One region of the Curtobacterium sp. PvP017 genome, then DNA from elsewhere that is predicted to be linked to it. Evidence: predicted binding sites of a transcription regulator. Region 1 holds the regulator's gene; each other region holds the start of a gene.
The links. Region 1 encodes HrcA, which represses chaperone genes, less so after heat shock. Its sites were predicted from a motif close to TTNGCACTCGNNNNNNNCGAGTGCNAA; they were not measured.

Region 1 (3,272 bases):
ACGTAGAGCGATGCCATCAGAAGTTGAAGAAGCGGTCGCGGAGCTTGCCGAACATGCCCTGCTGGAACCGGGCGAGCTGCGGCGCCGAGGCCTTGTGCGACTTCGCGAGCTGCTCGACTAGCTGCCGCTCCTTGTGCGACAGCTTCGTCGGGGTGACGACCTGCACGCCGACCCGGAGGTCGCCGCGGCCGCTCCCGCGCAGCTTCGTGATGCCGCGGTCCTTGATGACCAGGACGTCGGCGCTCTGCACCCCTGGACGGATCTCGAGTTCGACGGGCCCGTCGAGTCCGTCGATCGTCGTGGTGGTGCCGAGCACGGCATCGGTCATCGCGACCTCGAGCGTGGCGAGCAGGTCGTCGCCGTCGCGGCTGAAGACGTCGTCGTGCCGCACCCGGATCTCGAGGTACAGGTCGCCGGAGGGGCCGCCGGCTGGGCCGACCTCGCCCTGGCCGGGCATCTGCAGGCGCAGGCCCGAGTCGACGCCGGCCGGGACGTCGACCGGAACCGTACGACGGGCACGGACGCGGCCCTGACCCTGGCAGGTCGGGCAGGGGCTCGGGATGACGGTGCCGTAGCCGCGGCAGGTGCCGCACGGGGCGCTCGTCACGACGTTGCCCAGGAGCGAGCGGACCTGGCGCTGGATGTTGCCGGAGCCGCCGCAGATGTCGCAGGTGCGCGGGCTCGTGCCGGGTGCGCAGCACGAGCCGTGACAGGTCTCGCACAGGACGGCGGTGTCGACCTCGACGTCCTTGTGGGTCCCGAAGACGACCTCGTCGAGGTCGACGTCGATGCGGAGCAGGGCGTCCTGCCCCCGCTCGGCACGGCTGCGGGGACCGCTGCCCCGGCCACCGCCGCCACCGCCGCCGAAGAAGGCGTCGAAGATGTCGCTGAACCCGCCGGCGCCGCCACCGAAGGGGCTGTCGGCCTGTGGCCCGGCGTCGTACCGGCGCCGCTGCTCGGGGTCGCTCAGGACGTCGTACGCGTGCGTGACGTCCTTGAACCGCTCGGCGGCCTCGGGGGCCGGGTTCACGTCCGGGTGGAGCTCACGCGCCAGGCGGCGGTAGGCCTTCTTGATGTCGGCATCGGAGGCGTCTCGCTGGACGCCGAGGACGTCGTAGTGGTCTGCCACGTATCCCTCAGTCGGTTGTGTTCGGTCGGTCGGTCGGTGTTGCAGTCGATCAGTGTTCGCCCAGGAGCTTGGACAGGTACCGTGCGACGGCCCGGACGGCCGCCATGTTCGTGCCGTAGTCCATCCGGGTCGGTCCGAGGACGCCCAGGCGTGCCACCTCGCCGCCACCGGCGAGGTACCCGCCGGCGACGATGCTCGTCGCGTCGAGCCCGTACTCGGCGTTCTCGACGCCGATGCTGGCCGCCACCGCGATGTCGTCCACCTGCATCTCCCCGAACAGCCGGAGCAGGGTGACTTGTTCCTCGATCGCTTCGAGCACCGGGAAGAGGCCGCCGGAGAAGTCCTGCTCGCTCTTCGCCAGGTTCGCGGCGCCGGCCATCAGCAGGCGGTCCTGTCGGTTCGCCGCGACCTGCTCGATGAGGGTCGCCACGACGACCCCGCCGAGCGTCTGGGCCTCGGGGCGGAGCTGTTGCGGCACCGCACGGAGCGCGGTGGGCACGTCCTGCAGCAGGAGCCCCACGGCCGCACCGTTCAGCACGGTGCGGAGTTCGGTCAGCAGCGGCTCGTCGAGCGCGACGTCGGTCTCGACGACGCGCTGCTCGACCCGGGCGGTGTCCGTGATGAGCACCACCATCAGCCGGGCGTCGCCGAGTCGCACGAGTTCGACGTGCTGCACCCGGGCGCGCACCATCGACGGGTACTGCACGAGGGCGACCTGGTTCGTGAGCTGGCTGAGCAGGCGCACGGTGCGGCCGAGGACCTCGTCGAGGTCGTTCGGGGCGCCGAGGAAGGTCTCGATGGCGTGCCGCTGGGCGCTCGTCAGCGGCCGGGCCGCGGCCAGGTGGTCGACGAAGAGGCGGTACCCCTTGTCGGTCGGCACGCGACCGGACGAGGTGTGCGGGGCGACGATGAGCTGCTCGTCCTCGAGCAGGGCCATGTCGTTGCGGATCGTGGCGGCACTGACACCGAAGGCGTGCCGCTCGACGATCGTCTTCGAGCCGACCGGTTCGCGGGACGCCACGTAGTCGCGCACGATCGCCTTCAGGACCTCGAGGCTGCGTTCACTGACCACGAGCGCTCCTTCCTGGTCGATCTGGCACTCGGACGTGTCGACTGCTGATCCTACGCCCGCGTGACTGCACCCCCGATACGCTTCCGGCATGACCTACGGACAGCAGCCCGGTGGCCCGCAGAACCCGAACGGGCCCCAGTACCCGAGCGGGTACACGCCGCCGCAGCCGATGAGCCCGGAGGACCAGCGCCTCTGGGCAACGCTCACGCACATCGGCGGGATCTTCTTCACCGTCGTCGCGCCGCTCGTGGCGTACCTGGTCCTCCGCGATCGCGGCGGCTTCATCCGCGAGCACACCCGGGTCGCCCTGAACTTCCACATCACGATGGCGATCGCGTACTTCGTCGGTTCGCTCACATCGGTGTTCGGCGTCGGGTTCCTGATCATCCTCGCCGCTGCGATCGTTTCGCTGATCTTCAGCATCATGGCGGCCGTCGCGGCGAACCAGGGCCAGTTCTACCGCTACCCCCTGTCGATCGAGTTCATCAAGCAGTAGGGCCGGCAGGCGACCGGCGGACGCCGGTCAGTCGAGCAGTTCCCGCACCACCGCGTCGGCGAGCAGGCGACCCTGCAGGGTCAGGTCGATCCGTCCCCGCACCGCGGCCGACCCGTCCACGAGACCCCGTGCGATGAGTCCCGCGACCCGGCCACGGGCCTCCTGGCGGATCTCGCTCGTCGCGAGCTCCCCGCGGACGCGGGCGGCGAGGAGCAGCCGCTCGACGTACCGGGTCTCGTCGTCGATGGTCTCGCGGCCGGCGGCGGGCGAATCGCCGGACAGCACCCGGTTCGCGTACGCGGCCGGGTGCTTCACGTTCCACCAGCGCGTGCCGGCGACGGCGGAGTGCGCGCCGGGGCCGACGCCCCACCAGTCGTGGCCCTTCCAGTAGGACAGGTTGTGCCGACTCGCGTGCGCGTCACCGCGCGCCCAGTTCGACACCTCGTACCAGGAGTAGCCGGCGTCACCGAGCACCTGGTCGGCGAGCTCGTACATGTCGGCGGCCAGGTCGTCGTCGGGCGCGGGGAGTTCGCCGCGGGCCACCATGCGGCCCATCGCGGTGCCGTCCTCGACGA
Region 2 (3,272 bases), on a different contig from region 1:
GAAGCCGGCCGCGGCCTCGCCCTCACCGGCATCATCGCCGGCTGGGTGATGGCCGGTGTCTGGCTGATCTGGATCGCCTTCATCATCTTCCTCGGCGTGATCGGCCAGAGCTCGTACTCCACCTACGACTACGACTCGGGCACCGGCGCCTTCATCAGCTGAGCCGCTCGCACAGGACCGCGCTGTGCCGCCCGTCCAGGCGGGTGAGCACGAGCGTGACCCGGCCGGTCCCGCGCAGCCGCAGCCGTTTGCGGAACTGCGCCGGATCGACGTCGACGCCGCGCTTCTTGATCTCCACGGTGCCGATGCCGTCCGCGGCGAGCCGCGCCGACAGGCGCTTCACGTCGAGCGGCATGGTGTCCAGCACCCGGAAGCCCTGGGCGAACGGCGTCGTCACGGCACGGTCCGAGGTCACGTACGCGATCCCGTCGGAGACCATGTGGCCGTCGAGGGCGCGTGCCAGGTCGCCGATGAGCCGTGCGCGGATGACGGCGCCGTCCGGCTCGTACAGGTAGGCGCCGAGCGGGCCCACCGCAGCGTCCTCGGAGTCGGCCGGGCCGGTCATCTCGGCGATGCCGTGCGCACCGATCACGGTGGCCGCTCGGCGGATCCCCGGCCGGGCGAGGGGCCCGAACCACAGCGCGAGTTCGACGACCTCGCGGTCGACGGAGGTCCACTGCGCCTCGGCGGTGTCGGGGATCAGGTCGCGGTCGATGCCGGGCCCGAGCTTCACGCCCGTCGGGGTGCTCGTCGCGGCGGCGAACACGGTGTCCAAGGACGGCGACCAGTCGTCGGGGTCGGCCAGGCGACGGGTGTCCGAGTGGCCGGAGGTCCGACGTGCGGGGTCCATCCAGATGCCGTCGACGCGGGAGACGTCGAACGCGGCCGCGTCGCCCAGTTCGACCCGTGCGTTCGGCCACACCGCGAGGTTGTGCGTCGCGACCGCAGCGGTGACCTCGTCGCGGTCCACCGCGGTGACGTCGAGGTCGAGCGCGGCCATCGCCATCGCGTCGCCGCCGATACCGCAGCCGAGGTCGGCGACACGCGTGAGCCCGGCCGCGGCGAAGCGCCCGGCGTGCTGTGCGGCGACCTGCAAGCGGGTCGCCTGCTCGAGTCCGGCCTCGGTGAAGAGCATGCGGGCGGCGAAGTCGCCGAACTTGCCACGGGCCTTCTGCCGGAGCTTCGCCTGGGTCAGGACCGCCGAGACGAGCTGCGGGTCGTGGCCTTCGGACCGCAGCCGGGACACCACCCGGACGATCTCGCCGCCGTCCGAGACGCCGGGGGTACGGTCGAGCAGGGCCATCCCGTCAGGGGTCAGCAGTGCGGCGAGTTCGGCGGCTTCCATGTCCCGATCCTCCCAGGTGCTGGATGTTCCCCTGATGTGCTGGCACTCGGATTGACCGAGTGCCAGTGTCCCCCTAGAGTTGGCGTTGGCACTCTCCTGTGCGTAGTGCCAACCCGGTTTTCATCTGTACCGAGTCCGTACCGAGAAAGAAGAGGTCACCGTGGCCGTCAGCATCAAGCCGCTCGAGGATCGCATCGTCATCCGCCAGGTCGAGGCGGAGCAGACCACCGCATCCGGTCTGGTCATCCCCGACACCGCGAAGGAGAAGCCCCAGGAGGGCGAGGTCGTCGCCGTGGGTCCGGGTCGCATCGACGACAACGGCAACCGCGTCCCGCTCGACGTCGCCGTGGGTGACAAGGTCATCTACTCCAAGTACGGCGGAACCGAGGTCAAGTACTCGGGCGAGGACCTGCTGGTCCTGTCGGCCCGTGACGTCCTCGCGGTCGTCGTCAACTGAGTCCAGTACTCCTCTCGGACGCCCCGTTCGGCCTGTCGGCCGGCGGGGCGTCCGTGCGTTCGGGGCGACCGGGAGGCCCGTGGTCCGTCCGGCGAGTCAGCGGTCGTTCCTAGGATGGTTCCGTGAGTGAACCGAGTCCGGCGCGACCCGTCCGCAGCGAGGCATCCGTCGGCGTGGTGCAGGCGATCATCGCGTACGGGCTCTGGGGCCTCATGCCCCTGCTCTTCGCGGCGATGGCCCCGGCCGGCGCGTTCGAGATCGTCGCCTGGCGCATCGTCTTCGGGCTGGTGTTCTGCGCGGTGGCGATCGCCGTCACCCGCTCGTGGCTCCGCACCCGCACCCTGATGGCGCAGCGGCGGGTGATGGCAGTGATGGGCCTGGCCGCGGTCCTCATCCTGGTGAACTGGACCGTGTACGTCCTGGCGACCACCACCGGCCACACCGTCGAGGCGGCACTCGGGTACTTCATCAACCCCCTGGTCACGATCGCACTCGGCGTCGTGGTCCTGCGCGAACGGCTTCGGCCGACGCAGTGGGCGGCCGTCGGAATCAGCGTCGTGGCGGTCGTCGTGATCGCCGTCGGCTACGGCCAGGTGCCGTGGATCTCGCTGGTGCTCGCGTGTTCCTTCGGCCTCTACGGCCTGGTGAAGAAGCGCGTCGGCGGCACGGTCGACGCGCTGAGCGGCCTCACGATCGAGACCGTGTGGCTGCTGCCGATCGCGGTCGTGGCGCTGGTCGTCCTCGGTGCGACGGGCCTCGGCGGCGGCGTGACGTTCACGGGCGAGGGCTGGGTGCACGTCCTGGTGACGGTGCTCACGGGGCCGGCGACGGCGGTCCCGCTCCTGCTGTTCGCGTCCTCGGCGCGGCGGGTGAGCCTGTCGACCCTCGGCTTGACGCAGTACCTCGCGCCCGTGATGCAGCTGCTCGTCGGTGTGGTGGTGCAGCACGAGGCGATGCCGCCCGCGCGCTGGTTCGGCTTCGGCATCGTGTGGTTGGCGCTCGTGGTGCTGACGGCGGACTCGTTCGCCGCCGCGCGGGCGTCCCGTCGCCGAGCGCTCGCACCTGCCCCGGCCGAGCCCGCCTGACGGGCGCACCCCGGGCCTCCCGTCCGCCCGTCAGCACGGCGCAGCTGCCCGCACGCGAAAGCGACAGTCCCCCGCGGATGACCCGCGGGGGACTGTCGCTTTCGTGGGGTGGAGCCGGTGCTCTACTTCTTGACCGCGCCCTGGATGGCGCTCTGGTAGACGGGCTTGTTGTCGCCGTCGAACTTGTAGATGCCGATGTAGGCGCTCGACGGGTCGTTGTTGTCGTCGAACGGACCGATGCCGGACGGGCCGGTGTAGTGGATGTCCTTGCCGTCGTCGAGGAGCGCGACGCACTCCTTGAACGTGGCGCACTCGGTGCCGCCGTCGGCTCCGGAGACCGCGGCCATGTTCGCCTGGATCGTGCCGGAGTCGGTGCCCTTGCCCT
Region 3 (3,272 bases), on a different contig from region 1:
CTCCAGTCCGAACCGACCGGCTCGGCGAGGTTCCACGACATGCCGCGCGTTGATCGCCGAGGTTCCGAACAACGGCGAACCCGGCCCCGAGATGCCGAGATTTCGGAACCTCACGGGGCGGGGCGGGACGGGACGTGTCGGGACGGGAGGGGACGTGCGCCGCACGGACACGCGCCCCGCCCCCGCACGCGGAAGGGCCCCGCACGCGCAGCGTGCGGGGCCCTTCCGGAACAGCGGACCTAGAAGTCCATGCCACCCGTCGGGTCGCCGGCCGGAGCGGCCGCGGCACGCTCGGGCTTGTCGGCGACGACGACCTCGGTCGTCAGGAACAGACCGGCGATCGACGCAGCGTTCTGCAGCGCCGAGCGCGTGACCTTGGCCGGGTCGATGATGCCCGCGGCGATGAGGTCGACGTACTCGCCGGTCGCAGCGTTGAGGCCCCAGCCCGACTCGAGCTCGCGCACCTTGGCGGCGACGACACCCGGCTCGAGACCGGCGTTCAGCGCGATCTGCTTGAGCGGCGCGTCGATGGCCACGCGGACGATGTTCGCACCGGTCGCCTCGTCACCCTCGAGCTCGAGGGCCTCGAGTGCGACGGCACCGGCCTGGATGAGGGCGACGCCACCACCGGCGACGATGCCCTCTTCGACGGCAGCCTTCGCGTTGCGGACGGCGTCCTCGATGCGGTGCTTGCGCTCCTTGAGCTCGACCTCGGTCGCGGCACCCGCCTTGATGACGGCGACGCCACCGGCGAGCTTCGCGAGGCGCTCCTGGAGCTTCTCGCGGTCGTAGTCGGAGTCGGTCGCCTCGATCTCGGAGCGGATCTGGCGGACACGGCCGGCGATCTGCTCGGCGTCGCCGGCACCCTCGACGATCGTGGTCTCGTCCTTGGTGATGACGACCTTGCGGGCACGACCGAGCAGGTCGAGCGTCGCGTTCTCGAGCTTGAGGCCGACCTCTTCCGAGATGACCTGGCCACCGGTCAGGATCGCGATGTCCTGCAGCATGGCCTTGCGACGGTCACCGAAGCCCGGGGCCTTGACGGCGACGGACTTGAAGATGCCGCGGATCTTGTTCACGACGAGCGTGGCCAGGGCCTCGCCGTCGACGTCCTCGGCGATGATCAGGAGCTGCTTGCCCGCCTGGATCACCTTGTCGACGACCGGCAGGAGGTCCTTGATGTTCGAGATCTTCGAGTTGACGATCAGGATGTAGGCGTCCTCGAAGACGGCTTCCTGACGCTCGGGGTCGGTGACGAAGTACTGCGACAGGTAGCCCTTGTCGAAGCGCATGCCCTCGGTCAGCTCGAGCTCGGTGCCGAAGGTGTTCGACTCCTCGACGGTGACGACACCTTCCTTGCCGACCTTGTCGATGGCCTCGGCGATGAGCGCGCCGATGGTCGGGTCTGCAGCCGAGATCGACGCGGTGGCGGCGATCTGGTCCTTGGTCTCGATGTCCTTCGCGTTGGCGAGGAGCTGGTCGGAGACGGCGGAGACGGCCTTCTCGATGCCGCGCTTGAGCGACACGGGGTCGGCGCCGGCGGCGACGTTGCGGAGGCCCTCGCGGACGAGTGCCTGGGCGAGGACGGTCGCGGTGGTCGTACCGTCACCGGCGACGTCGTCGGTCTTCTTGGCGACCTCCTTGACGAGCTCCGCACCGATCTTCTCGTACGGGTCGTCGAGCTCGATCTCCTTGGCGATGGAGACACCGTCGTTCGTGATCGTGGGGGCGCCCCACTTCTTCTCGAGGACGACGTTGCGGCCGCGCGGGCCGAGCGTCACCTTCACGGCGTCGGCCAGCTGGTTCAGGCCGCGCTCGAGGCCACGGCGGGCCTCCTCGTCGAAAGCAATGATCTTAGCCATGTGAGTTCTCGTCCCTCCCGGACGTCGTGGGGTCGTGCTGGCACTCAACGTGAGCGAGTGCCAACGCCGATTCTGGCACTCGCCCGGTGCGAGTGCAACACGATCTGGAGGCTCGTCACGTCTTCCCAGCACACGTTGCGCCAACAGCGCACCCCGACCACCGCCGCGGGCCGCCCGCCACGCACGCCGAGCGGCGCGGGCCACGCACGACGAACGCGCCGCCCCTGACGGGACGGCGCGTTCACGATGCGTGTCGTGTGGTCAGGCCGGTCGGACTGCCTCCGCCTGCGGGCCCTTCGACCCGGTGCCGACGTCGAACACCACTGCCTGGCCCTCCTCGAGGACCTTGTAACCCGACATGTCGATGGCCGAGTAGTGCACGAACACGTCCTGGCCTCCTCCATCGACGGTGATGAAGCCGAAGCCCTTTTCAGCGTTGAACCACTTCACGGTTCCGTTGGCCATGATCTCTTGCTCCCTGGTACTGCTGTGCGAACGACGTGTTCGTCGTCTGCAAGGGACTCTGCTGGAAGCACGCCGATCAGGCAAGAGGTGTGACGTTGTTTCACGTCGATTCCGACAGAAATCAACGTGCCCGAAACACGACCGTCACAAATGCGGACGGAACGGGCCCGCGGAATGCGGATCAGCCGGTGTAGTCGGCCCCGAGCACGACGCTCACATCGGCGTTCGGGAACGCTGCCGACTGCTGCACGGCGGTGACCCCGAGCTGCTTCGCGATGCCCTGCGCGACCGCTGCCTGCGCGGCCTGCTGGTAGTACACGATCGTCGACGTCGACCCGGTCGTGCCGGCGTCCCCGGTCGAGGCGACCTGCCAGCCGGCACCGGTCAGCGTGGCGCTGGCGCGGGCGGCGAGGCCGGAGGTGGTCGTGCCGTTCAGGACGACGACGGTGGTCGTGCCCTGCTGCGCCGGCGTGGCCGCGGCCGCTCCGGAACCGGCATCCGCACCGGCCGACGAGGAGGCCGAGGGCTTCGAGGTGGCGGACGCGGACGGCTTCGACGTGGCCGACGAGCTCGTCGACGCCGAGGGCGAGTCCGACCCGCTGAACGAGTAGCTGCCGTTCAGGAGTGCGAGGACGAGCACGCCGATGCCGACGAGCACGCCGGTGGCGAGTGCCGCCCAGGCGAACGCGATCCAGCCACGGCCGCGGCGCTGGGCACCGCGGTGTGCGCCGACCCGGGGGCCGTCGGCGACGTCGTCGAACCGGTCACGGGGGAATCTGGTGCTCATCGTTCCTCTTCACGTCCTTCGGGAGCGCCGCCGGGCGCGACGAAGCTGCGCGTCGCCCGGGCGCTGGTGCGCGCGTGCCGGAGCCGCTGCAGCCTGGTGACGAGCTGCGGGTCGTACGCGAGTGCCGCGGGCGAGTCGATCACGCGGTTCAGCACCTG

Region 2: a site for HrcA is predicted at 1,385-1,411, ahead of groES (co-chaperone GroES). Genes of this name have one in related genera too.
Region 3: a site for HrcA is predicted at 1,900-1,926, ahead of groL (chaperonin GroEL). Genes of this name have one in related genera too.

Annotation. Positions count from the first base shown of each region.
Region 1 covers NZ_JBSSCY010000006.1:59,254-62,525, forward strand. The annotation lists gene ACVKXF_RS12760 (16S rRNA (uracil(1498)-N(3))-methyltransferase) at 1-17, opposite strand, end outside; gene dnaJ (molecular chaperone DnaJ) at 17-1,129, opposite strand; gene hrcA (heat-inducible transcriptional repressor HrcA) at 1,179-2,201, opposite strand; gene ACVKXF_RS12775 (DUF4870 domain-containing protein) at 2,290-2,697, shown strand; gene hemW (radical SAM family heme chaperone HemW) at 2,725-3,272, opposite strand, start outside.
Region 2 covers NZ_JBSSCY010000002.1:537,931-541,202, forward strand. The annotation lists gene ACVKXF_RS06670 (DUF4190 domain-containing protein) at 1-162, shown strand, start outside; gene ACVKXF_RS06675 (class I SAM-dependent methyltransferase) at 155-1,345, opposite strand; gene groES (co-chaperone GroES) at 1,506-1,802, shown strand; gene rarD (EamA family transporter RarD) at 1,925-2,887, shown strand; gene ACVKXF_RS06690 (ABC transporter substrate-binding protein) at 3,010-3,272, opposite strand, start outside.
Region 3 covers NZ_JBSSCY010000002.1:700,554-703,825, reverse strand. The annotation lists gene groL (chaperonin GroEL) at 240-1,862, opposite strand; gene ACVKXF_RS07420 (cold-shock protein) at 2,124-2,327, opposite strand; gene ACVKXF_RS07415 (LytR C-terminal domain-containing protein) at 2,509-3,114, opposite strand; gene ACVKXF_RS07410 (DUF3263 domain-containing protein) at 3,111-3,272, opposite strand, start outside.